DNA from 4 places in the Bradyrhizobium sp. HKCCYLS2038 genome. Region 2 is predicted to be linked to each of the others. Evidence: predicted binding sites of a transcription regulator. Region 2 holds the regulator's gene; each other region holds the start of a gene.
The links. The regulator LexA, encoded in region 2, represses DNA repair genes until DNA is damaged. The targets are predictions, from matches to a motif close to TGTTCNNNNTGTGTTCNG.

Region 1 (7,815 bases), on a different contig from region 2:
GCTGAAGAAGACGGAAGCCGCCGCCGTGGTCGAATCGGTGAAGGCCGCCTCCGACGTCTACGCGCCGATCACCGGCCAGGTGGTCGAGGTCAACCAGGCCATCGTCGACGAGCCGGCGCTGGTCAACACCGACGCCAATGGCAAGGCCTGGTTCTTCAAGCTGAAGATCGCCGACAAAGCCGAGCTCGGCGGCCTGATGGATGAGGCTGCCTACAAGGCGCACACGGCGTGATGAGTTCGCGGGTCACCACACCCGCCGTCATGCCCCGCGCAGGCGGGGCATCCAATACTCACCAGCGTCAGCGGTCGACCACAGGCGCCTCGGCGTACCGGATCGTCCGCTGGAGCCTGTCCTCGGGCTCGCCGCAGGCGAGAACCGGGGACGGACGATGACACCAACTTTGGATCTTCCAGCGAGGCCCTCATGACCACGCCGCTCAAGCCGCTCGATGATGCCGCCACCAGCTTCGCCCGCCGCCATATCGGTCCCTCGCCCCGTGACGTCGCGGCGATGCTGGAGGCCGTGGGCGCGAAAACCGTCGCGGAGCTGATGGCGCAGACCCTGCCCGGCACGATCCGGCAGGCCGCGCCGCTCTCGCTGGAGCCCGCCTTGAGCGAGGTCGAGGCGATTGGCCACATGCGCGCGCTGGCGGCGCAGAACGAGGTCTTCACCTCGTTGATCGGCCAGGGCTATTTCGGCACGCTCATGCCAGCGGTGATCCAGCGCAACATCCTGGAGAACCCGGCCTGGTACACTGCCTACACGCCCTATCAGCCCGAGATCAGCCAGGGCCGGCTGGAGGCGCTGTTCAACTTCCAGACCATGATCTGCGACCTCACCGGGCTCGATGTCGCCAACGCCTCGCTGCTCGACGAGGGCACGGCGGCTGCAGAAGCCATGGCGCTGGCCGAGCGGTCGGCGCGCGGCAAGACCAAGGCGTTCTTCGTCGACCACAACGTCCACCCGCAAACCTTGGCGGTGCTGCGCACCCGCGCCGAGCCGCTGGGCTGGCAGCTGATCGTCGGCGATCCCGCCAAGGATCTGGACGGCGCCGAGGTGTTCGGCGGCCTGCTGCAATATCCCGACACGACCGGCGCGTTGCGCGATCCGCGCGCAGCCATCGCAAGGCTGCACGACAAGGGCGCGCTGGCGATCCTCGCCGCCGACCTGCTGGCGCTGACCTTGATCGCCTCGCCGGGCGAACTCGGCGCCGACATCGCCATCGGCTCGGCGCAGCGCTTCGGCGTGCCGATGGGCTATGGCGGACCCCACGCCGCCTACATGGCGGTGCGCGACGCACTGAAGCGCTCGCTGCCCGGCCGCATCGTCGGCCTGTCCGTCGATTCGCGCGGGGCGCCCGCTTACCGCCTGGCGCTGCAGACCCGCGAGCAGCACATCCGGCGCGAGAAGGCGACTTCGAACATCTGCACCGCCCAGGTGCTCCTGGCGGTGATCGCGGCGATGTACGCGGTCTATCACGGCCCCGAAGGGCTCAAGGCGATCGCCCGCACGGTGCATCGCCGGACCGCGGTGCTGGCAGCCGGGCTGCGCAAGCTGGGCTTGGCGCCGGCCAGCGAGAGCTTCTTCGATACAGTCACCGTCGAAGCCGGCGCCAAGGCCGATTCGATCATCGCGCGTGCGGAAGGCGAGCGCATCAATCTCGGCCGCCACGGCAGCAAGTTGCGCATCGCGCTCGACGAGACCACGACATCCGATGTCGTCGAAGCCGTCTGGCGAGCGTTCGGCGGCGAGCTGTCCTACGCTGACATCGAAGCTGGCGCGCGCGACGCTGTCCCGGCCGAGTTGAAGCGGCAGCGGCCGTACCTCACGCATCCCGTGTTCCACGCGCACCGCTCCGAGACGGAGATGCTGCGCTACCTGCGCAAGCTCGCCGACCGCGATCTCGCGCTCGACCGCGCGATGATTCCGCTCGGCTCCTGCACGATGAAGCTGAACGCGACCACCGAGATGATCCCGCTGACTTGGCCGGAATTTTCGAACCTGCATCCGTTCGTGCCGCGCGCGCAGGCGGCGGGCTATCACACGATGTTCGCCGATCTCGAGGACTGGCTGTGCCGGATCTCCGGTTACGACGCGGTGTCGCTGCAGCCGAACTCGGGCGCACAGGGCGAGTATGCCGGCTTGCTGGCGATCCGCGGCTATCATGCCGCGCGCGGCGAGAGCCACCGCAGGATCTGCCTGATCCCCTCCTCCGCGCATGGCACCAACCCAGCGTCGGCGCACATGGTCGGCATGGAGGTCGTCGTGGTCGGCTGCGACACGGGCGGCAATGTCGACCTCGCCGATCTCAAGGCCAAGGCGGAGGCCCACAGCAAGACGCTCGCGGCCATCATGATCACCTATCCCTCGACCCACGGCGTGTTCGAGGAGCACATCCGCGACATCTGCGACATCGTCCATGCCCATGGCGGCCAGGTCTATCTCGACGGCGCCAACCTCAACGCGCAGGTCGGCCTCTCCAGGCCCGGCGACTACGGCGCCGACGTCAGCCATTTCAACCTGCACAAGACGTTCTGCATCCCGCATGGCGGCGGCGGCCCGGGCATGGGCCCGATCGGTGTCAAGGCGCACCTCGCACCGTTCCTGCCGGGACACCCCAACACGGACGGCGCGAGCGCTCATCCGGTCGGGCCGGTCTCGGCCGCGCCTTACGGATCGGCCTCGATCCTGACGATCTCCTACATCTACATGCTCTTGATGGGCGGCGACGGCCTGACGCGCGCCACCGAGATCGCGATCCTCAACGCCAACTACGTTGCGGCGCGGCTCGATCAGCACTTCCCGGTGCTCTACCGCAACGAGCGCGGCCGCGTCGCGCATGAATGCATCATCGATCCCAGGCCGTTGAAGCAGAGCAGCGGCGTCACCGTTGACGACATCGCCAAGCGCCTGATCGACTACGGCTTCCACGCGCCGACGATGAGCTTTCCGGTCGCCGGCACCTTGATGATCGAGCCGACCGAATCGGAATCCAAGGCCGAGCTCGATCGTTTCTGCGACGCCATGATCGCGATCCGCAAGGAGATCGCCGAGGTCGAACAGGGCCGCTTCAAGATCGAGGCGTCGCCGCTGCGCCACGCGCCGCACACGGTGCACGACATTGCGGACGACGATTGGAACAGGGCCTATCGCCGCAGCGAGGGCTGCTTCCCCGCGGGCACCTCGCGCACCGACAAATACTGGTGCCCGGTGGGCCGCGTCGACAACGTCTACGGCGACCGCAACCTGGTGTGCTCCTGCCCGCCGGTCGGCGACTACGCGCAGGCGGCGGAGTAAGATCAGCATGTTGATCTGACGAACCCCGAGCAACCGGACGCGCCGCGTTCGGTTGCTCGGCCTCAAAGATCCGGCCGAGCTTTCACACGATCCAAACGACAACGGGCGCCAAGGTCAAATGACCGGCGCCCGTTGCATTTCATCTTATTCGCTCGGCTCTACTCCTCCGCCGGCTCCTCGCCGTCGGCGTCGCGCTCGGCACTGCCGGCCAGGATTTGCTCGGCAATCAGGCCGGAGTTCTGGCGGATCGCGGCCTCGATCTTGGCGGTCATGTCAGGATTGGCCTTGAGGAACGTCTTCGAGTTCTCGCGACCTTGACCAAGGCGCTGGCTGTCATAGGAGAACCAGGCGCCGGACTTCTCGACGATGCCGGCCTTGACGCCGAGATCGAGGATCTCGCCCATCTTGGACACGCCCTCGCCATACATGATGTCGAACTCGACCTGCTTGAACGGCGGCGCGAGCTTGTTCTTCACCACCTTCACACGGGTGGAGTTGCCGATCACCTCGTCACGCTCCTTGATCGCACCGATACGGCGGATGTCGAGGCGCACCGAAGCGTAGAACTTCAGCGCGTTGCCGCCCGTTGTGGTCTCCGGCGAGCCGTACATCACACCGATCTTCATGCGGATCTGGTTGATGAAGATGACCATCGTGTTGGACTTGTTGATCGAGGCCGTCAGCTTGCGCAGCGCCTGGCTCATCAGGCGGGCCTGCAGGCCGGGCAGCGACTCGCCCATCTCGCCTTCGAGCTCGGCCTTCGGCACCAACGCCGCCACGGAATCGACCACCAGCACGTCGACAGCCCCGGAGCGCACCAGGGTGTCGCAGATTTCCAGCGCCTGCTCACCCGTATCAGGCTGCGAGATCAGGAGCTCGTCGATGTTGACGCCCAGCTTGCGCGCATAGACCGGGTCGAGCGCATGCTCGGCATCGATGAAGGCGCAGATGCCGCCCTTCTTCTGCGCTTCCGCTACTGTGTGCAGGGCCAGCGTGGTCTTGCCCGAGGATTCCGGCCCGTAGATCTCGACGATGCGTCCCTTCGGCAGGCCGCCGATGCCGAGCGCGATATCGAGCCCGAGCGAGCCGGACGACACCGTCTCGACATCCATCGAGCGGTCGTTCTTGCCCAGCTTCATCACCGAGCCCTTGCCGAACTGACGCTCGATCTGGGACAGCGCCGCGGAGAGCGCCTTACTCTTATCCATGGAGGAACCTTCGACGATACGCAGGGCAGTGGCGGACATTGGCGCTCCTTATGGCGGGGATTCGCGGGATCGACAAACGGTTAACGAGGTGGCCAGCAATCTTGAGGTGAATGTACCCTATCTGTTCTTTGTTCGCAATATGTTCTTTCCGACATCTGAGGCTTTTCAGATCGGACCCTTCGGCGGCCAACCATGCGTGAGCCGAACCGGCCGCTGAAGCCGGCGTGCCCGCCCCGACCTGCCGTCGGGCTCGATGCGCCTCATTGCGGAGGTGCCGAAGATTCATGGATGCCAAGCGCCAGAGTGGATGCCGCCATTCCGGCATCGCCATGCTCGATTGGACGAACCCAACGCAACCAGAAGGTGCGTGCCTCGAGCAGCCTTGCAGGATCTTTCGATCTGCGTTCTGTTCAATCCCCAGACGAATTGCGGCCAACTCTGCGAGACCCATGCCGGTTTCAGATGTCGAACAAACAGTGACGCTCTGGCGCCCGGTCGGTCCGAAGGAACTCGTCTTGATCGAGGCGTCCGGCATGCGCGCATTTCCACCTCGTTTGCCCGAGCAGCCGATCTTCTACCCTGTGCTCAGCGAAGACTATGCGGTGAAGATCGCGCGCGACTGGAACGTGCCGGCAAGCGGCCACGGCTATGTGGTGCGCTTCGCGATCGCGCGCAGCTTCATCTCTCGTTATCAGGTCCGGGAGGCCGGCGGCCGTGACCATCTCGAATATTGGATACCGAGCGAACAGCTCCCCGAACTCAATGCCGCCATCGTTGGACTCATCGAGCTAGTCAGAACTTTTCCCTGATAGGGCGTGCGCTGATCGGACGCGCCCGTGGTTCTCCTGAGTAGAACGAAGTTCCTAAGTCTCTTCCGCTTTTGTTCGGCTCATTTCGTGTGCACGCGTAAGCGTCGTGCACGACTGGCCTGTGATCCCAGCGGTCCGGAGGGCGCGGCAACAGCCTGCTGTCGCAGATCGTTGGATACGACCCTAAGCAACCACCTCCAGCAAACGTAAAAATCAGCAGTTCAAATGCGCCGACATGATGGTCGGCAGATCAAGCGCTGTTCCAGTGCTTTGAGCAGGTCCGCTGATCAGACCTGCTTCGCGTGAGGTCGCGGTAGCATGCCGCAGCGTTTGCGCCTGCGTGAGACAGATCACTCGCCGTCGATTTCGGCTCAGGCGTTTCGGATAAGAGCCATTGTCATAAACTTTTGGTTGCGGTATAAGAATTCGGTTGTCGAACGCGAAACAAATTTTTGATCAGCCCCGAGTTTGTTTGTTCGTTGCGGCGATGGCAGGCTCATATCAGCAAGCATGTGTAGCCGCCTCTGTCATGTGTAGGCGCTCGGCCCTGAAACCATCCGCGCCGAAAGAAAGCCCCGGACACTGTCCGGGGCTTTCGACGTTTGCGGTGTATCATCTCGTTGAACGATCTCGGCGGAACTGATTGGCCTCTTATCAATCCGGAGTGGACGAAGCGCGACGTGCGACCTGCCTCTCCTGGCTCAAGAGCCTCCGACCGCGCTCGCAGCGAAACCTGGCCGGGGCAAATCCGCTGTCGTGTGCGACACGCTGCTCGACGTCTCGCGGCGCCGCCAGAATCTTCGAGCCCTCACTTGCGCATCGAAACGATGCAACCTTGATTTGTCGCAAGGCGCGCACGCCAGTCTTGCACTATGCTTCTGTTTGTCATTGCCGAACTGCCCCGAGGGGGAAGCTACGACGTTGATGCGGAGCCTCGGATCGCGGCGGTCCGGGGCTCACTTGCTCGACGAACATTGCAATCACCGCGTGTTCGGGCGCTGAGCGGACTATCAATAGTCGACCGTATTTTACCGGAATTGATCCCATCGGGTTTTCCGCCTCCATTTACGTTGCGTAAATCAAACCCAGCGGCCTGGGGCGGTCAGGGCTCACCGGTTTTGGCAATGCCGCTCTATTTCTTTCGTATCCGTAATGGCCACTTTTCAGGCGCGTCCGAGTATGGGACCGAGTGCGTCGATCGCAACGCAGCCTGGAAAGAGATGACGACGGTCTGCGCCGACATGGCCAGCAGCATCTCGCGGAAGCTCGCTGAAAATTCAGAATGGCAGATGGAGCTGCTCGACGAAACGAGACAGCCCGTGTTCCGCATCCGCATCGTCGCGGAGTCGCTGGATCAGGCCTGACGGGCCGCCGACCGCTCATCCAGAGTAGAATACAGAACGGCGATTCAATCGTTGACTGAAACCTTGACGCGGCTGATCGACTTTTCGGCACACGACATTGATCGAGATCAAAATGTCTGTTTCCATCATGGCAGACATTGGAACTATATGGGTAACTTGATCTTCAAATGTCCGCGGACCGGGATGAACGTTCAGCATTGGCTCGAAGAGCCGAGGGCGGGCGATCCCGCATGTGCTTATGAAACCGTGGTCTGCAAGGCCTGTACCCGGCTTCACTTCATCAATCGGGATACCCGCAAGCTCCTGGGCGAGAAGGAATGAGCCGCTCGCACGGGATCAGTCTGCGCTCGGCAGCCGTCGCATCGTGAACTCGATGGCCCCGTCGGGCAGCTCGCGCCAACTTTCGACGGCGCTCATATAGCCCGCCTTCGGATATCGGCTCAGATAGTCACGGGCTTTGGCGCGCGCTTCCTCGCGTGGCAGGGTGAACGTGTCGCGCACATACCCGTCGCCCCTTCGGCGCCGGGCCGCCATTCGGCTGGCAATGTCCCGCGGGCGCAACCCCATCGAAGAACTCCAACACGCTGCAACCCCGTCAATATAGACCAAGCTGCAGCGAATCCGAGTCCGAACGCAGACCGTAGGCAGAACGCCGCCCCGGTTCGCCTCAATGGCAATGGATCAGTTCGTGCTGGCGCCCGTCTTCGGCTTCTTGGCCGCCGTGGTCTTCACGGGAGGCGTCGCCTTCGGCTGTTCGACTGTGCGCACATTGCCCCACGGATCGGAGTTCGCCTTGGCGTCCGGGATCTTGCGCATCGTGTCCTTGTAGGCCTTGTCTCGGGTCGCCTCAGCCTCCTTCTCCTCGGGGGTCTTGGAGGGGCCGTCAGCAAGGAGATTGATATGGGGCGTCTGCGCCAACGCTGGAACGGCGCCACCGGCCAGCACAGCAACCGACACCATCACGATCAGCTTCTTCATTGGTCACTCCCCGGTCTTCCGCCGCCTTATAGCACCGCTGGCCCGCGCGCCAAGCCCGTGCGAAGGCTCAGGAACGGGCAGGCCTCAGGCGGGCTCGGCCTGGCTCGTCTCGTGAACGCGCGGACTGCAGAACAGCGCCACGGGGTCGCATTCCACCT
Region 2 (7,815 bases):
CGAGTTCGCTCGCCTCAACCTGACCTACACGCTGCTGTCGAAGCGCGTGCTGACGCGGCTCGTGCAGGACGGCCACGTCTCCGGCTGGAACGATCCGCGCATGCCGACGGTGGCGGGCTTGAAGCGCCGCGGAGTGCCGCCGGCGGCGGTACGCGAATTCATCAAGCGCATCGGCATCGCGAAAGCCAACAGCATCGTCGATGTCGGCATGCTCGAATTCTGCATCCGCGAGGAACTGAACCGTACGGCCCAGCGCCGCATGGCGGTGCTGCGGCCGCTGAAGGTGGTGATCGAGAATTATCCGGAAGGCCAGGTCGAGGAGCTCGAGGCGATCAACCATCCCGACGATCCCTCCGCCGGCACGCGCAAGATCGCCTTTGGCCGCGAGCTCTACATCGAGCAGGACGACTTCATGGAGAACCCGCCGAAGAAGTTCTTCCGCCTGTCGCCCGGCAACGAGGTGCGGCTTCGCTACGCCTACTTCATCAAGTGCCGCGAGGTGATCAAGAACGATGCCGGCGAGATCGTCGAGCTGCGCTGCACCTATGACCCCGCGACCAAGGGCGGCAACGCGCCTGACGGACGCAAGGTCAAGGCGACGATGCATTGGCTGCCGGCGGCACAGTCACGCACAGCCGAAATCCGCATCTACAATCAGCTGTTCGCCAATCCGAGTCCGAACGCGGCCGACTTCACCGCCGACCTCAACCCGAACTCGTTGGAGGTGCTGACCGACGCGCGCATCGAGCCTTCGATCGCCGAGAGCAATTCGACCGAACCGATGCAGTTCGAGCGCCAGGGCTACTTCGTGCGCGATGCGGACTCGACGCCGGACAGGCTCGTATTCAACCGCACCATCGGCCTGCGCGACACCTTCGCGAAGGAAGTCGCGAAGGGGTGAACAAAATGAAGAAGGGCCCGTGCCGCCTCGTGGGCGGCATGGCCTGTGTGTGCTAGCGTAGGGCGGTGTTGATCGCGAAGTTGCGCCGCTTGGCCCGGGCAAACGTCTCCGGCGCGCGCTCCTTAAGTGACTCGACGTTGTTGGCCGGCAACTCTTCGATCTTGATGTGCGCTGCGTATTTGGGCCCATGGGTCCACCAGTCACCCGGATCGACCATGACGCGGTTGACCACGACATGGCCTGCGTTCACGATCTCTCCAGGAGCGAGCTTGATCTGCACGATTGGGCCGTTGAAGTCGTGGTTGTAGCAGCCCACCCGAACGATGGTCCACGTGCCCGGCCGCAGTGGCGCCAGCGCACCGCGGAAGTGATCGACGTTGAATCTTTGCATGGTGAAAAGGTTGACCTCGACCCGCTCTGAGCGTCCTTGCTCGGGCTTCAGTTCGACAGACAGAGGCACGCAACCGGGTTTGCCCTCCTGCATCATCGAAACGTTGAATATCAGCACAGCGGAGTCGGGGTGCTCCTGACGCTCCTTGGCGACCAGGATATCGCCTCGGGCTTGCGCGGAAGCCGGAGAGGTGGGACTGAAAAGACCCAGGGTGAGGGCGAGCAGCGCGAATCCGAGCAATCTCATGGGCACACGGGCCGGGGAACCCGGCGCGCCGATCGCGCCCAGTGCAGCTCCCCACCTAAGTTCCGTCGATTCCATATGCGGACGCCAGACACCGGCGGTCGCCATTGTAAGCGCGGCTGCAATCGCCGCGTGCATCGCGTTCGACTAACGTCCGGATGAGCACTAGCCGATCGCGTCCTGTCTAGAGGCCGTGTTCCCGTACCATCGGCTAAAGCAAGGCAGCATTGACCGCGAAGCTGCGCCGCTTGGATCGGGCGAAGGTCTGTGGCGCGCGCTTCTTCAGCGAGGCAACGCTGTCCGCCGGCAACTCCTCGATCTTGATGTGTGTCTCGGTTTTCGGTGCATTGGTGTTGCGATCGATCACGACGTGGCCCGCATTGACGATTTCCCCTGGCGCGATCTTGATCTGCACAATCGGTCCTTTGAAGTCGTCGTAGTCGCAGCGGAGAAAACTGATGGTCCATGTTCCCGGTGGGAGCACCAGCACCGCGCCGCGATCACGGCCGAACACCTGCTCCAGGTCGAGCAGGGGATCGGTGTTCACCTTAGCCACCTTTTCTTCCTTTTGCTCGGATCTGAGTAGGGCCGTCTGGACCGTGCATTGCCGCTTCCCATTCTTGTTGACGGCGATGTTGAAGATGAGCACGCCGTAATCGGGATGCTCTTTCCGCTCCTGAGCCACTTGGACATCGCCCTCGGCCTGGGCGAAGGCGGGTGCGTTGGGGAGAAAGAGACCGAGCACCAAAAGTGCGAAGACTGGAATTCTCATGACACCAGAGCGAGCCGGGAAAACCCGGCGCGCCGATCGCGCCCAGTCCAGCTTCCCCAGGACGAGTTCCGTCAGATTCCGCGCTGCTGCGCCAGACATCAGCGGTGGCCATCTGTGGCGCAGCTGCAATTCTCGCGTGCGTCACGTTCGGCTGACGGCCTGACGCGCGCTAGCCGATCGCGTCCTGCCCGGCGTCTGTCAGTGTCGGCAGGCCGTCGCTGAGCGCAACGAGGCCGCGCTCGCTGAGCAGCGAGAGATCCTCGTCGGACACGGGGGAGAGAGTGAGCCGGTTCGCCTTGATGTCGCGCAGCGTCCAGCGCAGGTGGATGGCCTTCTCGAGATCGAGGTCGGCGAAGGGGTCGTCAATGTCGTGAGCGTCCATACCCAGATAAGCGCGTGCGGTGCAAAAAGTTCCACCGCTCGGCCGTGCAGAATTCCAGGATTCCCGTTCCGTTCTGCTAGGCGCGTTTGCGCAGCTTTGGGTAGCCTCGTTCCAGTGCGGGTAGCGGGTGGTGTGGGCGATGGCGGGGCCGGAGCGGCCGCCGGGATGGCGTCGCGGGATCGCGGGCGTGATGGCCGATGTCTGGCCGCCGCGCGGCGCGCTCGCCGGCGGTTTGCCCACGATCGGCTTGCCTGCCTGGTCGTCCTTCGCTGCCCGGCTGAAGCAATGGGCGCGGGAGGAGGCCGGCGCGGGGCGGCTGCTGCCCTGGGTGCCCATTGCCTTCGGCGCCGGCATCGCGGTGTACTTCTCGGCCGATCACGAGCCGGTGCTGTGGGTAAGCGCGGCCGCTGCGCTCGCGCTGTGCCTCGTCGCGGTGCTGATGCGGCGGCATCGGCTGTTTCCGGCGGTCGTGATGATCGCGGCGGCAGCGTCAGGTTTTGCCGTGGCCACCACGAAGACGGCGCGCGTCGCGCATCCGGTGCTGGCGCGGCCGCTGTATTCGGTCGCGCTGACCGGCTTCGTCGAGTCGCGCGACATCCGCGAGCGCAGCGATCGCATCGTGCTGCGTGTCACGTCGATGGAAAGCCAGCGCAGCGCCGTCACGCTGGCGCGCGTGCGGCTCGCGGTACGCAAGGGCACGGCGCCCGAGGTCGGCAGCTTCGTGCAGCTGAAGGCGCGGCTGCTGCCGCCGCTCGCGCCGGTGCGTCCCGGCTCCTATGATTTCGCCCGCGACATGTTCTTCCAGGGCATCGGCGCCTCCGGCTTCGTGATGGGCGCGATCACGACGCTGACGCCGCCGCAAGAGGGCGGCTTCGGCCTGCGCTATGCGGCCGCGATGCAGGGCCTGCGCGACGCGATCGACGCCCGCATCCGCGCCCGGCTCAACGGCGACGAGCGCGCCATCGCCACCGCGCTGCTGACCGGGCGGCGCGATGCCATCACGCCCGACGTCAACGATGCGATGTTCATCTCGGGCCTTGGGCATGTGCTGTCGATCTCCGGCTATCACATGGCGGTCGTGGCCGGTGTGGTGTTCTTCGCCATCCGCGCGCTGCTCGCGCTGTTTCCCGGCCTGACCGTCAGCCATCCGATCAAGAAATGGGCGGCCGGCGCAGCGCTGGTGGCGGCCGCGTTCTATCTGTTGCTGTCCGGCGCGGAGGTCGCGACGCAGAGGTCGTTTTTCATGACGGCCGTCGTGCTGATCGCCGTCATGGTCGACCGCCGCGCCGTCACCTTCCGCACGCTCGCGGTGGCTGCGATGATCGTGCTGATCGCAGCTCCCGAGGCGCTGGTGCATCCGAGCTTCCAGATGTCGTTCGCGGCGACGCTCGGCCTCGTCGCGCTGGTGCAGTTCGGCATGCCCCGGCTGTTCGCGACGCCGGACTCGTCGGCCACCCAGCGCATCGCGCTGTGGGGCGGGCGCGAGCTCGTCATGCTGCTCCTGGCGTCGCTGATCGCGGGCCTCGCCACCACGCCCTATGCCGCGTTCCATTTCCATCGCGTCACGCCCTATGGCGTCTTGGCCAATCTCGCGGCGATGCCGGTGGTCTCCGCGCTGGTGATGCCTGCGGGCCTGCTCGGGCTGCTGGCGGCGCCGTTCGGCCTGGATGGTCCGTTGTGGTCGCTGATGGGTTGGGGCATCGACTGGATGATCGCGGTGACGCGCTGGGTGGCGGCGCTGCCCGGCGCGGTCGGACGCATCACCGCGTTCGGCATCGGCCCGCTGATCGTGGCCAGCCTCGGGCTGGTCCTGATCGGCCTGCTGCGGACGCCGCTGCGCTGGTCCGGCGCCGTCGCGCTCGCTGCGGCCACTGCGTGGGCCGTCGCGACGCCGCAGCCCGACATTCTCGTCTCCGGGGATGGCCGCGCGGTCGCCGTGCGCGGCGGCGACGGGCGGCTGCACGTGATGCGCACCGGCAAGGACGTGTTCGTCACGCGGGAGTGGCTGGCCGCCGATGCCGATGCGCGCCTGCCGGCCGATGCTGCGCTCGGCGACGGCGTGTCCTGCGACGAGGCAGGCTGCGTGGTGGCGATGGCCGACGGCCGCTTCGTCGCCATGGCGCTGCGCGCCGATGCGCTGTCTGATGATTGCGCGCGTGCGGCGCTGGTGGTGGCGGCGCGCGCCGCGCCGTCGAACTGTGCCGCGGCTGTCATCGATCGCCATCGCCGGCGCCAGCAGGGCGCGCTGATGCTGGTGCGCCGGGGCACGCGCTTCGACGTCACGCCGGCGCGCGCCGATGGCACCGACCGCCCCTGGTGGCCGGCGCCAGCCGACGCCGGTGATTTCGAGCCGACGCTGACGCCGCGCGCGCCGCCGCGCAGTCAGGACGCGACGCCGCCGGAGACCGAGCAGGGCGTCGAAGATTGAGGCCCCGATAGTTCGAACGTGCCGAGATGATACTCGGCGCCGTCAAGCCCGTCGAACAGCGAGGAGACCTCGACGAGCGTGAACGACGCCCCGGGATCGCGCCGCCAGATCGCAACGTCGTCAGCCGTGACCGTCAACCACCCGAACGCCAGCATATAGCGGCCGGGTTCGATGATCCGGCCAGCCTGGTTCCAATCGATCTTGTTGACCACGGTGATACCCCCGGCGGCCACAACGCCGGTCGAGGGACACCGTTCCTGTCGCCAGAGTGTAAGCTCCGCGCGTTCAGCTCAGGTGATGCTGATGCGGCGGATCGGGGTCGTCTGCGGTGTCGGCGTATCGTTCGCCATGCCGGGGCCGCGCTCGGTCGGCTGCTTGGTGACGGGCAGCTGCAGCACCGTGACGCGCTGGCCTTCGCAGAGCTGCGTCACGAGCACGTGGCGGCCATCGGCGAACTCGACGGCGTCGTGGTGGCGATCGGGAATGTGCTTTTCGATGCTGTTGAACTTGGCGACGCGCTCGCGGATTGTCCGGGTCCAGAGCCAGCGGCTGTCGTAGCGGACGTCCTCGGCGAAGGCGAGCTCGGTGCCGGGCAGCATGCAGACCGCGACGGTCGGCTCGCTTTCGCTGGCGAAGCCGCGGGTCGCGGTGCCGCGGAACGTCGTCGAGATCAGCGTCTCGCCGACCTTGGCGGGACGGGACGCAACGGCATGGAGGCTGTAGTCACACATCGGATCGCTCCTCGCTGAGAGATAGCCGACCCACGCTTCCCCCCGGACAGGCGCAGGCCTCTATCAGAGTGGACATCGAGGAGATGTTAGCGCGCGCTTCGCGGCAATTCTGCGCTGATCTGCACGGCATGCGGGTGGCCGCGATCACAAGCGTTTGAGGATACCGCGCTGCACATCATGACATGCATTCGCGCGCGACTCGATTTCGCGTCTTGCTTCTTTTCTTTGCGTCTCACGTCGTTCGGTGGCGAAGATCACAGCACCCCGCCACCGATCGATCGTGCATATCCAGCAAGCGACGTCGCGTGCTCAGTACTTGCGATACAGGCCGACCAGCTTGCCCTGGATCTTGACGCGGTTCGGCGGCAGGATGCGGACCTCGTAGGCGGTGTTGGCCGGCTCCAGCGCGATCGATGCGCCGCGGCGGCGGAAGCGCTTCAACGTCGCTTCCTCGTCGTCGATCAGCGCCACCACGATGTCGCCGGTGTCGGCGGTCTCGTTGCGCTGGATCAGCGCCATGTCCCCGTCGAGGATGCCGGCATCGACCATCGAGTCGCCGCGCACCTCCAGCGCATAATGGTCGCCATTGCCGAGCATGTCGGCGGGCACGCTGATGGTATGGCTGCGGGTCTGCAGCGCCTCGATCGGCGTACCGGCGGCGATGCGGCCCATCACCGGCACGGCGACCGGGCGCTCGCCGTCATCGAGCGCCGGCGTCGAGGTGCGAACCTTGCCGAGATTGCCCTCGATGACCGAGGGCGTGAAGCCACGGCGGTTGCTGGCCGCCTGCGACAGCTCGGGCAGCTTGATCACCTCGATGGCGCGGGCACGGTTGGGCAGCCGGCGGATGAAGCCGCGCTCCTCCAGCGCCGTGATCAGGCGGTGAATGCCCGACTTCGAGCGCAGATCGAGCGCGTCCTTCATCTCGTCGAACGAGGGCGGCACGCCCGCTTCCTTGAGCCGTTCGTTGATGAACCGCAGGAGTTCGTACTGTTTGCGCGTCAGCATCTCGGCCTGGTCCCCAGTTTGTTGTCGTCCAAGTCCCGTGCCCTGCGTCCCTGAGCCGGAAGTGAACGTTCGTATTCGCGTCGCCCGCAACATACTAAAAACAAATCATGAACGGACACTATATGTTCGATGTGTGTTCCGCAATCCTAAAAATATGATGAACGGCGCGGGCTTGCCGGTGAGAAAAGCTCAATTCGGCAGGCGCAGGATCTCGCAGGGGCTGCCGGCAGGCGCCTTCTGCGCGAAGGCCGGGCGGATCACCAGCGCCTGCGACAGCGCGAGATTCCCGAGCAGCGACGAATCCTGCTGCGTCACCGGGGTCGCCACCAGCGTGCCGTCGGCACGCTCGTCCAGCCGGGCCCGCAGATAGTCCTCGCGCGAATCATTGGCGCCGAGCTCGCGGCCGAGCAGGGCGGTCTCGCGCGGCAGCTGCGCCTCGTCGCGGCCGAGCAGGCGCCGAATCAGCGGCACCAGGAACAGGATGGCGCAGACATAGGACGACACCGGATTGCCGGGCAGGCCGATCACCCTGACGCCGCCGAGCCGGCCATGCATCATCGGCTTGCCCGGCCGCATCGCGATCTTCCAGAACGCCATCTCGACGCCCTCGGCCTCCAGCGCCTGCTTGACCAGGTCGTGATCACCTACCGAGGCGCCACCTGTCGTGATCAGGATGTCCGCGCCCGATTCGCGCGCCCGGCGAATGCCGGCCACGGTGGCTTCGAGCGTATCCGCCGCGATGCCGAGATCGACCGCTGCAGCGCCTTCGGCGCGCACCATCGCGCGCAGCGCGTAGCCGTTGGAGTAGACGATCTGGCCCGGGCCGGGCTCGGAGCCCGGCATCACCAGCTCGTCACCGGTGGCGAGCAGCGCCACCGTCGGCCGCCGCCGCACCGGCAGCGTAGGATGGTTCATGCTGGCGGCGAGCGACAGGTCGCGATCGCTGAGCCGGCGTCCGG
Region 3 (7,815 bases), on a different contig from region 2:
AACAAGTCTTCGGTCCTCAAGGTTCTTTCGGATGCGTTAGGCGTTAGAGATTGGTCTGAGGTGCAAGGGCCGGATTCAATAAAGCTGAGATAAACAGCACAACAACAAAACGGCGCTCACTTGAGTTAAGTGGTCGCATGCGCTGTTAGATACAGCGCCCTCTCCCCTTGTGGGAGAGGGCATGTGCGGCCCATCCACATACGCGGTCCGGTGAGGGGTATCTCTCCGCGAGTTGAATTCGTGGAGAGATACCCCTCACCCAACCGCGCTTGCTGCTCTGTCCTACATGCCCTCTCCCGCAAGGGGAGAGGGCGCATTCATCCGCACCGCTCGCGATGTCCCACCTTCAAGCGCTGCAATGATAAGTCCGATGATTGCAGTGTTCATGAACACATCTTCAAACGCGCTTCGCGCAAGGTACCAGTGCTGACCGGCTAACGTGTTCGCCATGCCTAATGAAAATCCCGCGACCGCGGCAGGATGCGGACGTTGCGGGGGTGGCTGACGCGCTGGGAGGGATTGTCCGGGTGGTCGCGGCGGTCGTCGTTCAAGGGCTCGGCGGGCGTGGCGCCGTGCGGGATGGCGCCGAGGCGATCGTCTGACAGCAGTGAAAGATCGGCGGTGCGGTCGATGAGGCGCTCGGCAACGAGATGCACCACCTTCTCCGGACTGCTCTGGATGCGGCCTTCGACCAGCACGAGGCGCGCGCCCATCACCTCCTTGCGGAAGGTCTCCATCACCTTCGGCCACACCACGATGTTGGCGATCCCGGTCTCGTCCTCCAGGGTCATGAACACGACGCCCTTGGCGCTGCCCGGCCGCTGCCGCACCAGCACCACGCCGGCGCAGCGGATGCGGCGGCGGTCATTGGCATCGTTGACATCGCGACACGCCAGCACGCCTTCGGCGGCGAAGCGCCGGCGCAGGAACTCCATCGGGTGGCCCTTCAGGGACAGGCGAATGGTCTGATAGTCCGCGACGACGTGCTCCGGCAGCGGCATCTCCGGCAGCGGCTGGGCGCCCTCGTCCGGCTGCTCGCGGGCGATCGCCGCCTCGAACAGCGGCAGCGGCACGTCATCGGGCAGCCGGCGCACGGCCCAAAGTGCTGCGCGACGGTCGAGCCCGAGCGAGCGGAACGCGTCGGCATCGGCCAGCAGCAGCAGCGCGCGCTTGGGCAGCGCGGTGTCGCGGGCGAAGTCTTCGAGCGAGGTGAAGGGACGGCGTTCCCTGGCCTTGATGATGCGGTCGGCCCAGTCGTCCTCGCGGTCGGCATCCGACAGCAACATGAGAGTTTGTTGTTCATTGTCATTCCGGGCCGGCGCATTTGCGTCGCTCTCTCGAAATGCATCAAGCGCTTGCGTGTGAGAAACGCCTCCCTCCGCGCCGTCATTCCGGGATGCGCCCTCTTGGGCGCAGGCCCGGAATCCATAACCACGACTCGGGGTTATGGATTCCGGGCTCGCGCTGCGCGCGCCCCGGAATGACGATGGGGATATAGCTTGCTTATCCAAAGACGATGATGAGGAAGCGCCCAGCGCCTCCCTCCGCATCTTCTCCGACAATCTCTTGATCCGCTCCTCGTCGCGGTCGATCCAGCGGAAGCCGTCGATCTGGCGGAAGCCGAGACGGACGGCGCAGTATTTGCCATCCGTTTTCTCCAGCGTGTTGTCGGCGAAGCTGTGGGAGACGTCGATGTTGCAGATCTCGACGCCGTTCTTGCGGGCGTCGCCGACGATCTGCGCCGGGGCGTAGAAACCCATCGGCTGCGAGTTCAGCAGCGCGCAGCAGAACGCATCCGGATGGAAATATTTCAGCCAGGACGAGACATAGACCAATTGCGCGAAGCTCGCGGCGTGGCTCTCCGGAAAGCCGTAGGAGCCAAAGCCCTTGATCTGGTCGAAGCAGCTCTTGGCGAAGGCCGGGTCATAACCGCGCGCGATCATGTTCGAGACCATCTTCTCCTCATAGGAGCCGATGGTGCCGACATTGCGGAACGTTGCCATCGCGCGGCGCAGGCCGTTGGCCTCCTCGGGCGAGAATCTTGCGGCCTCGATCGCGATCCGCATCGCCTGCTCCTGGAACAGCGGCACGCCGAGCGTCTTGTGCAGGACCTTGTAGAGTTCGTCGGCTGAGCCATGATCCGGCGACGGCGAGGGATAGGTCACCTTCTCCAGTCTGTTCCGACGGCGCAGATAGGGATGCACCATGTCGCCCTGGATCGGCCCGGGCCGGACGATCGCGACCTCGATGACGAGATCGTAGAAGGTGCGCGGCTTGAGCCGCGGCAGCATGTTCATCTGCGCCCGGCTCTCGACCTGGAACACGCCGAGCGACTCGCCCCGTTGCAGCATCTGGTAGACTTCGTTGTCGTCCTCCGACTTGATGTCCGAGAGCACGTACCGCCTGCCTTTGTGATCGGCGATCAGATCAAAGCTCTTGCGGATGCAGGTCAGCATGCCCAGCGCGAGCACGTCGACCTTCATCATGCTGAGCGCATCGACATCGTCCTTGTCCCATTCGATGAAGGTGCGGTCGTCCATCGCGGCATTGCCGATGGGCACGTAGCTATCGAGCCGGTCCTGCGTCAGCACGTAGCCGCCGACATGCTGCGACAGATGGCGCGGAAAGGTGATCAGCTCCGAGGCCAGCTCCACCGCGCGGCGGATCATCGGATTGGTGGGATCGAGCCCGGCCTGCCGCACCTGCATGTCGGACAGGCCATCGCCCCAGCTGCCCCACACGGTGTCGGCGAGCACGGACGTGACGTCCTCGGTCAGGCCGAGCGCCTTGCCGACGTCGCGGATGGCGCTGCGCGGACGATAATGGATGACCGTGGCGATGATGGCGGCGCGGTGGCGGCCGTAGCGGCGGTAAACATATTGCATCACCTCCTCGCGCCGCGAATGCTCGAAATCGACGTCGATGTCCGGCGGCTCCAGCCGCTCCTTGGAGATGAAGCGCTCGAACAGGAGGTCGATCTTGGTCGGATCGACCGAGGTTATGCCGAGCACGTAGCACACCGCTGAGTTCGCCGCCGAGCCGCGGCCCTGGCAGAGAATGCCCTGACTGCGGGCGTAGCGCACGATGTCGTGGACGGTGAGGAAGTAATGCGCGTAGTTGAGCTCGGCGATCAGCGCGAGCTCCTTGTTGAGGACCGCGCGCAGCCGGGCGTCGAGCTTGGCACCGAAATAGGTCTTGGCGCCGGCCCAGGTCAGGTCTGCCAGATGCCCCTGCGCGGTCTTGCCCGGCGGCACCGGCTCGTCGGGATATTGGTATTTGAGCTGGTCGAGCGAGAACACGATGCGGTCGGTGAAGCGTAGCGTCTCGGTGATAGCCTCCGGGTGATCGCGGAACAGCCGCGCCATCTCGTGTCCCGGCTTGAGATGGCGCTCGGCATTGGCCTGCAGGCGGAGGCCGATGCTCTCGATCGAGGCCTTCTCGCGGATGCAGGTCAGCACGTCCTGCAACATGCGCTGGCTTGGGTGGTGATAGAGCACGTCATTGGTCGCGATCAGCGGCACCTTGTTTGACGCCGCCAAGCGCGTGAGCCGCGCCAGACGGCGGCGGTCGTCGCCGCGGTACAGCAGGCTGCCGGCGAGCCATATGCCTTCGGCGGGGCTGTCTTTCAGCCGTGCCAGGATCTTGCCGAGGGCGTCCTCGTCGAAGCGATGCGGCGGCATCAGCACCACGAGCTGGCCGTCGATGAAGTCGAACAGATCATCGAAGGTCAGGCGGCAATCGCCCTTGGCGACCTTGTCGAGATCGCTGCCGCGCTTGCCTTGAGTCAGAAGCTGACACAGCCGGCCGTACGCCACGCGATCGCGCGGATAGACGAGGATGTCCGGCGTGCCGCAGGTGAAGACGAGTCGCGCGCCGTAGAGCAGTTTTGGCTTGTAGCTCAGCTTGTCGTTGTTCAGCTCGCTGTAAGCGCGGACGACGCCGGCGAGCGTGTTGTGATCGGCGATGCCGATGGCGGTGAGGCCGTACACAGCCGCCTGGTGCACATAGGCCTGCGGATGCGAGCCGCCGTGCAGGAAGGAGAAATTGGTGGTGACGCCGATCTCGGCATAGGGGATGGGAGTCATGGCGGGGCCGCAGAGATTGGAGCGGCGATGATGCGGTGGGGCCGTGCAGACGGTGAGTCCTGCCGCATTGGCTTGCACAGGAGCCGTCGTTCCGGGGCGCGCGGAGCTTGAGGCCGACGCATGTCGGCCTCAAGTCGGAGCGCGAGCCCGGAACCCATACCCACAGGATGCCGTGTGAGGCACGCTGGTGGTGGGCATCTCGCGTCACGATAGCGCGCTGTGGTTATGGATTCCGGGCTCATTCGCGCTGCTTCAAAATGGCTTCGCCATTTTGCGCGCGAATGCCCCGGAATGACGCAGGTCATTGAGGCCGTCATCGGGACGATAGCCCTGTCCCTCATGCGAACAGCCCATGCATGTACCAGGCGGGCTGCACCGGCAAAGCATTCTCCGGCTGTTCGAACTCGCGGTCATACAAACCGTCGCGATACAGCCAGAAGCGCAGGCCGTGCTCGTCCTCGACGCGGAAATAGTCTCGCGTCAGGCCCTGCCCGTCCGGCCGCCACCATTCCATCGCGATGCGCTCCGGGCCTTCGGCGCGCACCACCGCATGGGCGGCACGGCGCCAGACGAAGCGGGCGGGCGGGCCGTCTGGCACGCCGGCGATCACCTGGATGGCCTCGGGGCGCGCGAACAGCCGCAAGGGGCGCAGCGGCGGCTCGCCGTCGTGGCGTTCGGGCCAGTCCGCCGTGCTGGTCGCTGCCAGATGGTGCTGCGCCGGCAGCGGCAGCGCGGCGCGCTCGGGGATGTGGGTGTCGACCGGCAGATGCACGACCACGCGTTTGCCGCCGATACGCGCGGCGATGCGGTCGATCAAGGCCGACAGCTCGTCATTGTCGTGAACATGCGCGTCGAGATCGCGCTGCTGCTGCACCACGATCTCGCTGCGGCCCGCGGCGAGGCGGATCATGTCGAAGCCGAAGCCAGGATCGAGCGGATCGTTCAGCGCCTCCAGGCGCTCGCGGAAGAGACGGTCGATGACGGCAGCGTCCGTCACCGGCTGGCCGGTGTCGATGGCGATGACGCGCACCAGGCCGTCGGTGCGGAAGAAGCAGGCTTCCAGCCGCCGCGCGCCTTTGCCCTGCTGCGCCATCGCCGCGACCAGCATCGTCGCGAGACTGGAGAGGCTGGCCGCGATCACGGTGTCGGTCGCGACCGGCTCCGCAAAACGCTTGTCGACGATGTAGTCCGGCGGGACTTTTCGCGGGTTGATCGGCGCGTCGGCCTCGCCCAGCGCCTGCGCCAGCACGCGGGTGAAGGCGGCGCCAAACCGGGCTGTGATCTCGTTGCGGCCGCGCGCGGCGACGTCGCCGATGGTCTTGAGGCCGGCGCGGCGCAGGCCGAGCGTGATGGCGTCGCTGCCGCCGAGGGCGGCCACCGGCAGCGACGCGACGGCAGTCGCCTCCTCGCCATCCGGCACGATGCGGCCATGGACTTGCCGGTTCAGGGTGCGCGCGCACACGGCATTGGAAGCGATGGCGGCTGACACGGTAAGGCCGTGCGCGGTCAGCGCATCGCACACCGACTGCATCAGCCTGGCCTCGCCGCCGAACAGATGCACGCAGCCGGTGATGTCGAGCGCGAGGCCATGCGGCGGATCGAGCGCCACCAGCGGCGTGAAGCGGTCGCACCAGTCGGCGATGTCATCGAGCATCTGAGCGTCGGCCGCGAGATCCGCCTCGTGCACGACGAGATCGGGACAGACGGCGCGGGCGTTCGCCAAGGGCTGGCCGAGCGAGACGCCGTGGCGGGCCGCGGCCTCATCCAGCGAATGGATCAGCAGCGCATTGGCGTCCTTGATGACGACGACCTGCGGCTTGCCTTGCTCAAGCGGATCGGCGGCGCGGCTCCGCTTGATGCGCTCGATGGGCAGGCGCGGCAGCCACAGGCTGAGGATCCGCCGCCGGTTCGCTGAAACGGCACGCATCGGGGGTCCACTCCATGATCCATCGTCCGGTCTGGCCGTGACGGTTGCGAATGAGCTCGGCATCGAGACGCGGCGCGCCCCATGCCATCCACGGCGCAGCGGGCGGCGACGGCGCGGTCCGCACCATCCAGCGTGTCTCCGCGGTCGACGGCTCTGGCGTCGCGGCGATGCGCAGCAGCAGCGCGGTCACGCCGGACTCCTGCGCCGCCAGAGTCAGCTTGCGGCTGGCGACGAGATCGAGCTTTTGCGTCTCGCCCCACACCTCCAGCATCACGCCGCCCAGCGCATCGCAGGCGAGCGCATCGGCAGCGGTGCGCAGGGCATGATCGAGATCGGGCGCGCGCACGGTCACGAGACGGCGCGGATCGAGGCCGAGCTCGGCGAGCCCGTTCATCGACAGCGCACCCATCTCGCGCTCGGCGAAATCCTGCCGGATCCAGATCAGCGGCCGGCGTGCGGCGACACGCGCCGCGAGCCCGCACAGGAAGCCGGTCGCGGCCACCGCCTGGCGGCCGCTCTCGGCGAACACCTCGTGCAGCACGCCGGTGGCGAGCCCGCCCTGCAGCACCGCATCTGCCTCGGAATGGCCGAGCGCGACCCGACGCAGATCATGCGCGCCATCGGCCGCCTCGAGGCGGGCAATGCGGCCGCGCAAACGCGCGAGCGTCTCCATGCGTGCGCCGGTCATCCGTCGCCGCTCCTTTCCAATCCATCGTGCGGGTGCTGCCGTTGTTTTCGTGAGCAGGCAGTGAACCCGCGACGACCCTCTTTGTTCATGATACGTTCTAATATAAAGCTAACGCCTTCGAGAGAGTCAATCGGGATTGCCCCGGGTCTGATTCAGCGAGTGGAATCAAAGGGATTCAAAAGCATGGAGCTGCTGCGCAAACTCGAGATCCTGGCCGATGCCGCCAAGTATGACGCGTCCTGCGCCTCCAGCGGTACGGAGATGCGGGATTCCCGCGACGGCAAGGGGCTCGGCTCGACCGCGCCGGGGATGGGCATCTGCCATTCCTATGCGCCGGACGGACGCTGCATCTCGCTGCTCAAGATTTTGCTGACCAACGCCTGCAACTTCGACTGCCTGTATTGCGTCAACCGCGCCTCCTCCAACGTGCCACGCGCGCGCTTCACGGTCGACGAGGTGGTGCAGCTCACCATCGACTTCTATCGCCGCAACTACATCGAGGGGCTGTTCCTGTCGTCGGGCATCATCCGCAGTCCGGACTACACGATGGAGCAGGTCGTCTCCGTCGCGCGCAAATTGCGCGAGGAGCATCGCTTCCGCGGCTACATCCATCTGAAGACGATTCCGGAGGCCGACGAGGCGCTGATCGCGGAAGCCGGCAAATATGCGGACAGGCTCAGCATCAACATCGAGACACCGCTCGAAGAGAGCCTGACGCAGCTCGCGCCGGAGAAGGACCAGCGCGCGATCCGCCGCACCATGGGCCGGCTCCGGCTCAAGCTCGACGAGACGGCGGAAGCCAAGAAGACGGTGCGCCGCGCCCGGCCGCCGCGCTTCGCCCCGGCCGGCCAGAGCACGCAGATGATCGTCGGCGCCGACACGGCCAACGACCGCACCATCCTGTCGACCTCGGCCAATCTGTACGGCGCCTACAAGCTCAAGCGGGTGTATTACTCGGCCTTCAGCCCGATCCCCGATGCCAGCCGCGCGCTGCCGCTGCAGGCCCCGCCCCTGGTGCGCGAGCACCGGCTGTACCAGGCCGACTGGCTGATGCGGTTCTACGGCTTCGATGCCGACGAGATCGTCGAGGAGAGCGAAGGCATGCTGCCGCTCGA
Region 4 (7,815 bases), on a different contig from region 2:
CAGGGGACCGTCATGATCAAAGCGCTTTCTGCGATTGCAGCAGCCGGTTTCGTGGCTGCCGCCTTCACCGTTCTGCCCGGCTTCGCGCCGGAGGTGAACGCCAGCGTTCCGCAGCCGCTGGCCAAGAGTGATCGCCTGGATTTCCGCCCGATCGGCCGCGACTGCTCGCAGCAAGCCTGGCCGAATTTCGAAGCGTCTTGCCTGCGCGGCGCCGGCACCAAGACGACGATCCGCGAGGCGCGGATCGTGGGCGTCGAGCGGCCGCAGTGAGAGATAGCGAATAGGTAGGACCTGATTGCTTCCCTATTCGCTACTCCCTAGTCGCCATTCGCCTTCTCATCATTCGCCGTTCGCACCGTCGGTCCCATTGCCGCCGTTGCCGTTCTCCGTTTCCTCGCCGATGTGCTCGACCGAGACGACGTGCTCGTCGTCGGCGGTGTTGAACACGATCACGCCCTGGGTGGAGCGGCCGGCAATGCGGATGCCGTCGACCGGGCAACGGATCAGCTGGCCCTTGTCGGTGACCAGCATGATCTGGTCGCTGTCCTCGACCGGGAACGAGGCGACGAGCTTGCCGTTGCGGTTGTTGACCGACATCGCGACGATGCCTTTGCCGCCGCGGCCTGTCGTGCGGTACTCGTAGGACGAGGTGCGCTTACCATAGCCGTTGACCGACACTGTCAGCACCACCTGCTCCTGCGCCGACATCTCGACATAGCGCTCCTGCGACAGCTGGATCGCCCCTGCAGCCGCATCCTCGCTTTCGGTCTCGACCGGCTCCTCGGTGGTCGCCTCGCCCGACATCGCCCGGCGCATCTTCAAATATGCCGTACGCTCGTCCGAGGTCGTCTCGACATGGCGCAGGATGGTCAGCGAGATCACCTTGTCGCCTTCGGCCAGCGCGATGCCGCGCACGCCCATCGAGGTGCGGCCGGTGAACACGCGGACGTCGGGAACGGGGAAGCGGATGCACTGGCCGCCGGCAGCGGTCAGCAGCACGTCGTCGCGCTCGGTGCAGATCTGCACGTTGACGATCTCTTCGCCGTCGTCGAGCTTCATCGCGATGATGCCGGAGCGCCGCACGTCGACGAAGTCCGACAGCTTGTTGCGCCGGACGTTGCCGCCGGTCGTGGCGAACATCACGTCGAGATTGGCCCAGGAGGATTCGTCCTCCGGCAGCGGCATGATGGTGGTGATGCGCTCGCCCTGCTCCAGCGGCAGGATGTTGATCAGCGCCTTGCCGCGGCCGTTCGGCGCCGCGATCGGCAGCCGCCAGACCTTCTCCTTGTAGACCTGGCCGCGCGACGAGAAGAACAGCACCGGCGTGTGCGTCGAGGCGACGAACAGCCGGCTGACGAAATCCTCCTCGCGGGTCTGCATGCCCGAGCGGCCCTTGCCGCCGCGACGCTGCGCGCGATAGGCCGACAGCGGGACGCGCTTGGTGTAGCCGGCATGCGACACGGTGACGACCATGTCCTCGCGCTGGATCAGGTCCTCGTCCTCCATCTCGCCTTCCTGCTCGGCGATGACGGTGCGGCGTGGCGTGGCGAACTCGGCCTTGATCGCCGACAGCTCGGTCTTGACGATGTCCTGCACCCGCGCGCGCGAGCGCAGGATGTCGAGGTAATCGGCGATCTCGACCGCGAGCTTGTCGAGCTCGTCGGAGATCTCCTCGCGGCCGAGTGCGGTGAGGCGCTGGAGGCGGAGGTCGAGAATGGCCTTGGCCTGCTCGAGCGACAGCCGCGCGGTGCCGTCCGGATTGATGCGGTGGCGCGGATCGTCGATCAGCGTGATCATCGCCGCCACGTCCTGCGCCGGCCAGTCGCGCGACATCAGGGTTTCGCGCGCGGTGTTCGGATCGGGCGAGGTGCGGATGACCCGGATGATCTCGTCGATGTTGGCAACCGCGATCGCAAGGCCGACCAGGATGTGGGCGCGGTCGCGCGCCTTGTTGAGCAGGAACTTGGTCCGCCGCGTCACCACCTGTTCGCGGAACGCCACGAACACGGTCAGCAGATCCTTCAGGTTCATGGTCTGCGGCCGGCCGCCGTCGAGCGCCACCATGTTGGCGCCGAAATTGGTCTGCAGCGGCGTGAACTTGTAGAGCTGGTTCAGCACCACGTCCGGCACGGCATCGCGCTTGAGCTCGATGACCACGCGAAAACCGTCGCGGTCGGATTCGTCGCGCAGGTCGGAGATGCCTTCGATTCTCTTTTCGCGCACCAGCTCAGCGATGCGCTCGACCATCGAGGCCTTGTTGACCTGATACGGAATCTCCGTGATCAGGATCGCCTCGCGATCCCGTCGGATGGTGTCGATCGTCACCTTGCCCCGCATCACGATCGAGCCGCGGCCGGTGTGATAGGCGGAGCGGATGCCGGCGCGGCCGAGAATGATGCCGCCGGTCGGGAAGTCCGGCCCCGGAATGATCTGGTTGAGCTCGTCGATCGACAGCGCCGGATTGTCCGTCAGCGCGATGCAGGCGTCGATCACCTCACCGAGATTGTGCGGCGGGATGTTGGTCGCCATGCCCACGGCGATGCCGCCGGCGCCGTTGACGAGCAGGTTCGGGAACTTCGCCGGCAGGACCGACGGTTCCTTCTCCGAATTGTCGTAGTTCGCCTGGAAGTCGACGGTGTCCTTGTCGAGATCGTCGAGCAGCGACTGCGCGATCTTGGTCAGGCGCGATTCCGTGTAGCGCATCGCCGCCGGCATGTCGCCATCGACCGAGCCGAAATTGCCCTGGCCATCGATCAGCGGCACGCGCATCGAGAAGTCCTGCGCCATGCGCACCAAGGCGTCATAGACCGACTGGTCGCCGTGCGGATGGTATTTACCGATGACGTCGCCGACGGTGCGCGCCGACTTGCGGTACGGCTTGTTCCACTCGAAGCCGTTCTCGTACATGCCGAACAGGATGCGCCGGTGCACGGGCTTGAGGCCGTCGCGCGCATCGGGCAGCGCCCGCGCCACGATCACGCTCATCGCGTAATCGAGGTAGGAGCGTTTCATCTCATCGAGGATGGAGACGGGACGAATGTCGGAAGGTCCGCCCGGCTCGCCGGGCTTCTCATCTTCTTTATCGGACAAAGGGGATACCGGTCGGTTTTGACACGCGAAAATCGCTTGGAATCATATAGCGCAGGAGCGCGCCGCAGGCCACCCCCAAGGCGCCCCGGACCTCGCTTTTTCTGCTCGCCTTTCCAGTCACTTAACAGGGCTTCTGCAAGCGCCCGAAGGACGCCGCAGGAGCCATCCCGGCTACGGTCCGAAGACCACCTTGTGCATGATCCGTCCGGGCAGCAGCGTGAACGCTCCGGCAATCACCAGGGCGCCGGAAAACAGCATGATCATGGCCCGGCGATGCGCCGCCACCCGATGGCGGTGCGCCGCCCAGACGGCCAGCGGGAGCATGGCCAGCGTGTAGATCGACAGCAGATGGATCGGGCTGAATGGGCCGACCAGCCGGATGGTGTGGATCCAGAACGAACTGGCCGCGACCGCCATCATGAGCGCGACCCAAACCCAGCCGACCGCTCGATGCGGCAATGTGCCTTTCGGCGCGGCGAACTGGACCACGCCCAGCGCGAACGCCGTCATGGCAGCAAACGCGTGCAACACGACGGCTGACTCGGCTTCGAGCAAGGGTGCGAAGCTCATTGATACCCCCGTGGTCAGCGGCTCGGACCCGGCGGCAGCGTCGATGCCGATCCGCCGGCAGAACGCACTTTGATCGACTGCCGCAGCCCTCGCGCAGCGATCATTACACCTCGTATCACCATCTGCGGAGGCAGATCAGTTTGCTCCCGTCCAAACGGGACGGAAGCCAACTCTCGTCGGAATTGATTGCGCGCGCTCAGAACGGAATGTCGTCGTCCATGTCGCTGTTGCTGCGTCCGCCACCGCCGGCCGAGGCGACGGCACGGCGCGGCGGCGCCATCGACGGGCCGCTGCTGCCGAAATCGCCACCGCCCATGTCGTCGGCGAAGTTGCCGCCGCTACCGCCGCCGCGGCCACCAAGCATCGTCAGCGTCGAGTTGAAGCCCTGCAGCACCACCTCGGTCGAGTACTTCTCGACGCCGCTCTGGTCGGTCCATTTGCGGGTCTGCAGCGCGCCCTCGATGTACACCGTGGCGCCCTTCTTGAGATACTGCTCCGCGACCTTGCAGAGACCCTCATTGAAGATCACCACGCGGTGCCACTCGGTCTTCTCCTTGCGCTCGCCGGTCGCCTTGTCGCGCCATGTCTCCGACGTCGCGATGCTCAGATTGGCGATCGGCCGCCCATCCTGGGTGCGGCGGATCTCCGGGTCCTTCCCGAGATTGCCGACCAGAATCACCTTGTTCACGCTACCCGCCATCACACTCTCCCGCGGTTTTCACATCACCGGACCGGCCGTCCCTACCGGCCTCTCGGCACGATGTGGCTGAACCTTCCTCTCGGCGCGGACCCTATACGGTTGCCGCGCCAGCCACCCGTGCCGTCGCTCGCTTATCCACATATAGCATCAGGCGCCGCGTTGTTCCAGGTTTGTTCGCCCCGTCGTGCATGCAACCATGCAGCGAGTTCCATGGAACCCGATGGAACCCAAACGGACGAAAATGGAACCCGGAAAAGTTCCATTCAAACGACGAAAAATCTTTAACTTACATCAACTTAACCTGCCTTACTTCCTCCTGTCCTGTGGCTTTTGGGAGACGGTATCTTGGGTTGAATCGCGTATGTTTGCGGTGGATTGAGGCCGCAAAAGCGGCCGCACCAATTCACAAGAGCGCGCCTCCGGGGACCCAAATGGAGACGCCAAACGCGGGAGACTTGGGATGAAGAAAATTTTCCTTGGAGCTGTCAGCTTGATGGTTTTGGGGGCTCTGGCCCCCGCGAACGCCGCCGATCTCGCCGCGCGCCCCTATACCAAGGCGCCGATGGCTGCGCCTGCACCGATTATGACCTGGACCGGCTTCTATCTCGGCCTTCAGGGCGGCGGCGGCTGGGGCCGCAGCGATGAGACGTTCTTCCTGGCGCCCAACACGGCCACCTTTGCCGGGACGCAGCGCTACGACTTCAACGGCGGCTTCGTCGGCGGCGTGTTCGGCTACAACTGGCAGGTCGACAACGTCGTGTTCGGCATCGAAGGCGACTACCACTGGGCCGACATCAACGGTCGCTCCTCGGTCATCAGCACCGGTGCCGGCTTCGGCGATACCTACTTCACCCGGCTGCGCGGCTTCGGCGACATCAAGGGCCGCCTCGGCTGGGCCGCGGGCCCTGCCCTGTTCTTCGTCAGCGGTGGTGCCTCGGCCGGCGACTTCCAGCATCGCTACGACCCGGGCACCGCTCCGCCGCCGGCCGGCGCCGCTCAGAACGATTGGCGCTGGGGCTGGACCGTTGGTGCGGGCGCGGAATACATGTTCGCCCCGAACTGGTCCGCCAAGGTCGAGTACAACTACATCGACTTCGGCCGGAGCACGATCCAGTACACGAATGCTCCAGTCGTGTTCGCCAACCGCTCCGAGTGGAACGATACCATCCACACCGTCAAGGCGGGCATCTCCTACCACTTCGGCGGACCGGCCCTGTCGCGCTACTGATTGCACGCAGGAATTGAAATATGTCGAAAGGCCGGCCTTGTGCCGGCCTTTTTTTGCTTGTCGGAACCGACACTTGCTGGGCTGCTGTGTCGTTTGGGTGACGGCTTTTTCGGATCAAAGGGGCTACAAGCTGTTGCGGGTGAGCGTTGGTGAGAGCGTGCGTGCGGGCGTCGGACTTGGTTTGGGGACTGCGATGAGAAGGCTGTTGCTGGGGGCGACAACTTCGCTGGTGCTGGGGATGGCGCCGGCCATCGCTGCCGATTTGCCCGCGCGCACCTTCACCAAAGCGCCCGCGATGATCACCACGATCTATGATTGGAGCGGGTTCTATCTGGGCCTGAACGCCGGCGGCGCGTCTTCCCGGACCTGCTGGACCAATCTCGTCACCCTCGCCGGCGTCGCCGCCACCAATGCCGAGGGCTGCCACGATGCCACCGGCGCTCTGGCCGGCGGCCAGATCGGCTACCGCTGGCAGACCGGCGGTTGGGTGTTCGGCGTCGAAGGCCAGGGCAACTGGGCCAACCTCAAGGGCAGCAATCCCAGCCAGCTTGCTCCCGGCGTGACCAACCAGACCAAGATCAATGGCGTCGGCGTGGTGAGCGGCCAGATCGGCTACGCCTGGAACAACGTGCTCTGGTACGTGAAGGGCGGCGCCGCCGTGGCCGGCGAGAAATACACTGGGCTGACCACTCCGACCGGGTTGCCGTTCGATCAGGCCTCCGCGACGCGCTGGGGAGCCGCCGTCGGCACCGGTGTCGAGGTTGGCTTCGCCCAGAACTGGTCGGTGGCCGCTGAATACGAGCATCTGTTCATGGGCAACCGGACGCTCGGCTTCACCGGCGTTCCCGGTGGCGCTGCGACGCGGACCGATTCCGTCGGTCAGGACGTCGACATGGCCACGGTGCGCGTCAACTATCGCTGGGGCGGCCCGGTCGTCTCCAAGCACTGACGAATCACATCTGCTGACATCCGCCAACGATGCCTCGGCTGTCCGGGGTTTTGGCGTTTGCGCGCCCCGATCGGCCGCCGAGGACTGATTTACTGGTCCTTAAGCACGACCGACACATCCCGCTGAAGTGACGCGACCATTCACGGCTTTAGAAATCTGTCTTCCCTACAACCTGCCCCAGGCCACGCGAGTGGGCTCGGATCGGAGGGATCCGACGAGACGACATCTGGGATGTGGGGAAGACAACCATGCAGAAGACGACACTAATCGTAACCGCCGGCGTTGCGGCGCTGGGGCTGACGCCGGCGGGCGCCGCCGACTTTGCCGCGCGGCCGTACGCCAAGGCGCCGCCGCCGGCCTATGTCACGCCGTTGCCGAGCTGGGCCGGGTTCTACCTCGGCGCCAACGGTGGCGCCGACTGGAGCCGCAATTGCTGGACGCTGAACAACGTCGCCGGCGTAGCCGTGGTGCCGACGCAGGCCGAAGGCTGCCACAACGGATCGAGCGGCCTGATCGGTGGCCAGGTCGGTTATCGCTGGCAGGCCGCGAGCTGGGTGTTCGGCGTTGAAGCCCAGGGCAACTGGACCAATCTGAAATCATCCAATGCGAGCACCGCAGCGCTCGCCGCCGGCGTCACCAACAACACCAAGACCGACGCCATCGGCCTGTTCACCGGCCAAGTCGGCTATGCCTGGGGCAACGTGCTCTGGTACGTGAAGGGCGGCGCCGCCGTCGCGCACAACAAGTACACCGGCACCGCCACCAACGCCGCGCCCTTCGCGGTCGGCACGGTCCTGGATTCGGCCAGCGAGACCCGCTGGGGCGGCGCCGTCGGCACCGGCGTGGAGTACGGCTTTGCGCCGAACTGGTCGGTGGCCTTCGAGTACGATCACCTGTTCATGGGCTCGCGCGATATCAGCTTCCCGGTGGCCGCGGTGAACGCCCGCGTCGACACCATCAAGCAGGACATCGACATGGCGACCGTCCGGGTCAACTACCGATTCGGCGGCCCGGTCAGCGCGCGCTACTGACGAAAAAACGCGCTCCTCGGAGCGCATTGGAAGGCCGGCGCTCGCGCCGGCCTTTTTCGTGTCGGCAGCCCGGCACCGACGCGGCGATTTTGTGTTAAATATTTGATTTATAACGCTTTTTCACCTCTGTGGCGCATCCGTTACAGCCTCCCCGTGGCCCGCGATGTATCAACGTGCCATCGCTTGTCATTCCAAACTCCTCGGGGGAGCATTTGATGAAAAAGTTGCTCGTGATCACGACGGCCCT

Region 1: a site for LexA is predicted at 4,636-4,653, ahead of recA (recombinase RecA). Genes of this name have one in related genera too.
Region 3: a site for LexA is predicted at 6,783-6,800, ahead of ACQR1I_RS22935 (ImuA family protein). Genes of this name have one in related genera too.
Region 4: a site for LexA is predicted at 4,521-4,538, ahead of ACQR1I_RS15250 (single-stranded DNA-binding protein). Genes of this name have one in related genera too.

What each region holds. Positions count from the first base shown of each region.
Region 1 is NZ_JBNPTM010000002.1:802,741-810,555, forward strand. Features, by position in the region: gene gcvH (glycine cleavage system protein GcvH) at 1-232, shown strand, start outside; gene gcvP (aminomethyl-transferring glycine dehydrogenase) at 425-3,298, shown strand; gene recA (recombinase RecA) at 3,457-4,545, opposite strand; gene ACQR1I_RS12870 (ADP-ribosylation/crystallin J1) at 4,956-5,315, shown strand; gene ACQR1I_RS12875 (DUF6894 family protein) at 6,440-6,679, shown strand; gene ACQR1I_RS12880 (hypothetical protein) at 6,731-7,000, shown strand; gene ACQR1I_RS12885 (hypothetical protein) at 7,016-7,246, opposite strand; gene ACQR1I_RS12890 (hypothetical protein) at 7,361-7,657, opposite strand.
Region 2 is NZ_JBNPTM010000009.1:27,815-35,629, reverse strand. Features, by position in the region: gene ACQR1I_RS30585 (glutamine--tRNA ligase/YqeY domain fusion protein) at 1-901, shown strand, start outside; gene ACQR1I_RS30580 (hypothetical protein) at 954-1,643, opposite strand; gene ACQR1I_RS30575 (hypothetical protein) at 1,747-2,406, opposite strand; gene ACQR1I_RS30570 (hypothetical protein) at 2,477-2,689, opposite strand; gene ACQR1I_RS30565 (ComEC/Rec2 family competence protein) at 2,829-5,117, shown strand; gene ACQR1I_RS30560 (hypothetical protein) at 5,072-5,329, opposite strand; gene ACQR1I_RS30555 (hypothetical protein) at 5,408-5,848, opposite strand; gene lexA (transcriptional repressor LexA) at 6,158-6,856, opposite strand; gene ACQR1I_RS30545 (molybdopterin molybdotransferase MoeA) at 7,046-7,815, opposite strand, start outside.
Region 3 is NZ_JBNPTM010000005.1:214,067-221,881, forward strand. Features, by position in the region: gene ACQR1I_RS22920 (hypothetical protein) at 1-93, shown strand, start outside; gene ACQR1I_RS22925 (error-prone DNA polymerase) at 453-4,085, opposite strand; gene ACQR1I_RS22930 (Y-family DNA polymerase) at 4,423-6,012, opposite strand; gene ACQR1I_RS22935 (ImuA family protein) at 5,912-6,700, opposite strand; gene ACQR1I_RS22940 (putative DNA modification/repair radical SAM protein) at 6,884-7,815, shown strand, end outside.
Region 4 is NZ_JBNPTM010000003.1:339,154-346,968, forward strand. Features, by position in the region: gene ACQR1I_RS15235 (hypothetical protein) at 13-270, shown strand; gene gyrA (DNA gyrase subunit A) at 340-3,090, opposite strand; gene ACQR1I_RS15245 (DUF2306 domain-containing protein) at 3,262-3,660, opposite strand; gene ACQR1I_RS15250 (single-stranded DNA-binding protein) at 3,857-4,360, opposite strand; gene ACQR1I_RS15255 (outer membrane protein) at 4,821-5,588, shown strand; gene ACQR1I_RS15260 (outer membrane protein) at 5,782-6,537, shown strand; gene ACQR1I_RS15265 (outer membrane protein) at 6,786-7,568, shown strand; gene ACQR1I_RS15270 (outer membrane protein) at 7,784-7,815, shown strand, end outside.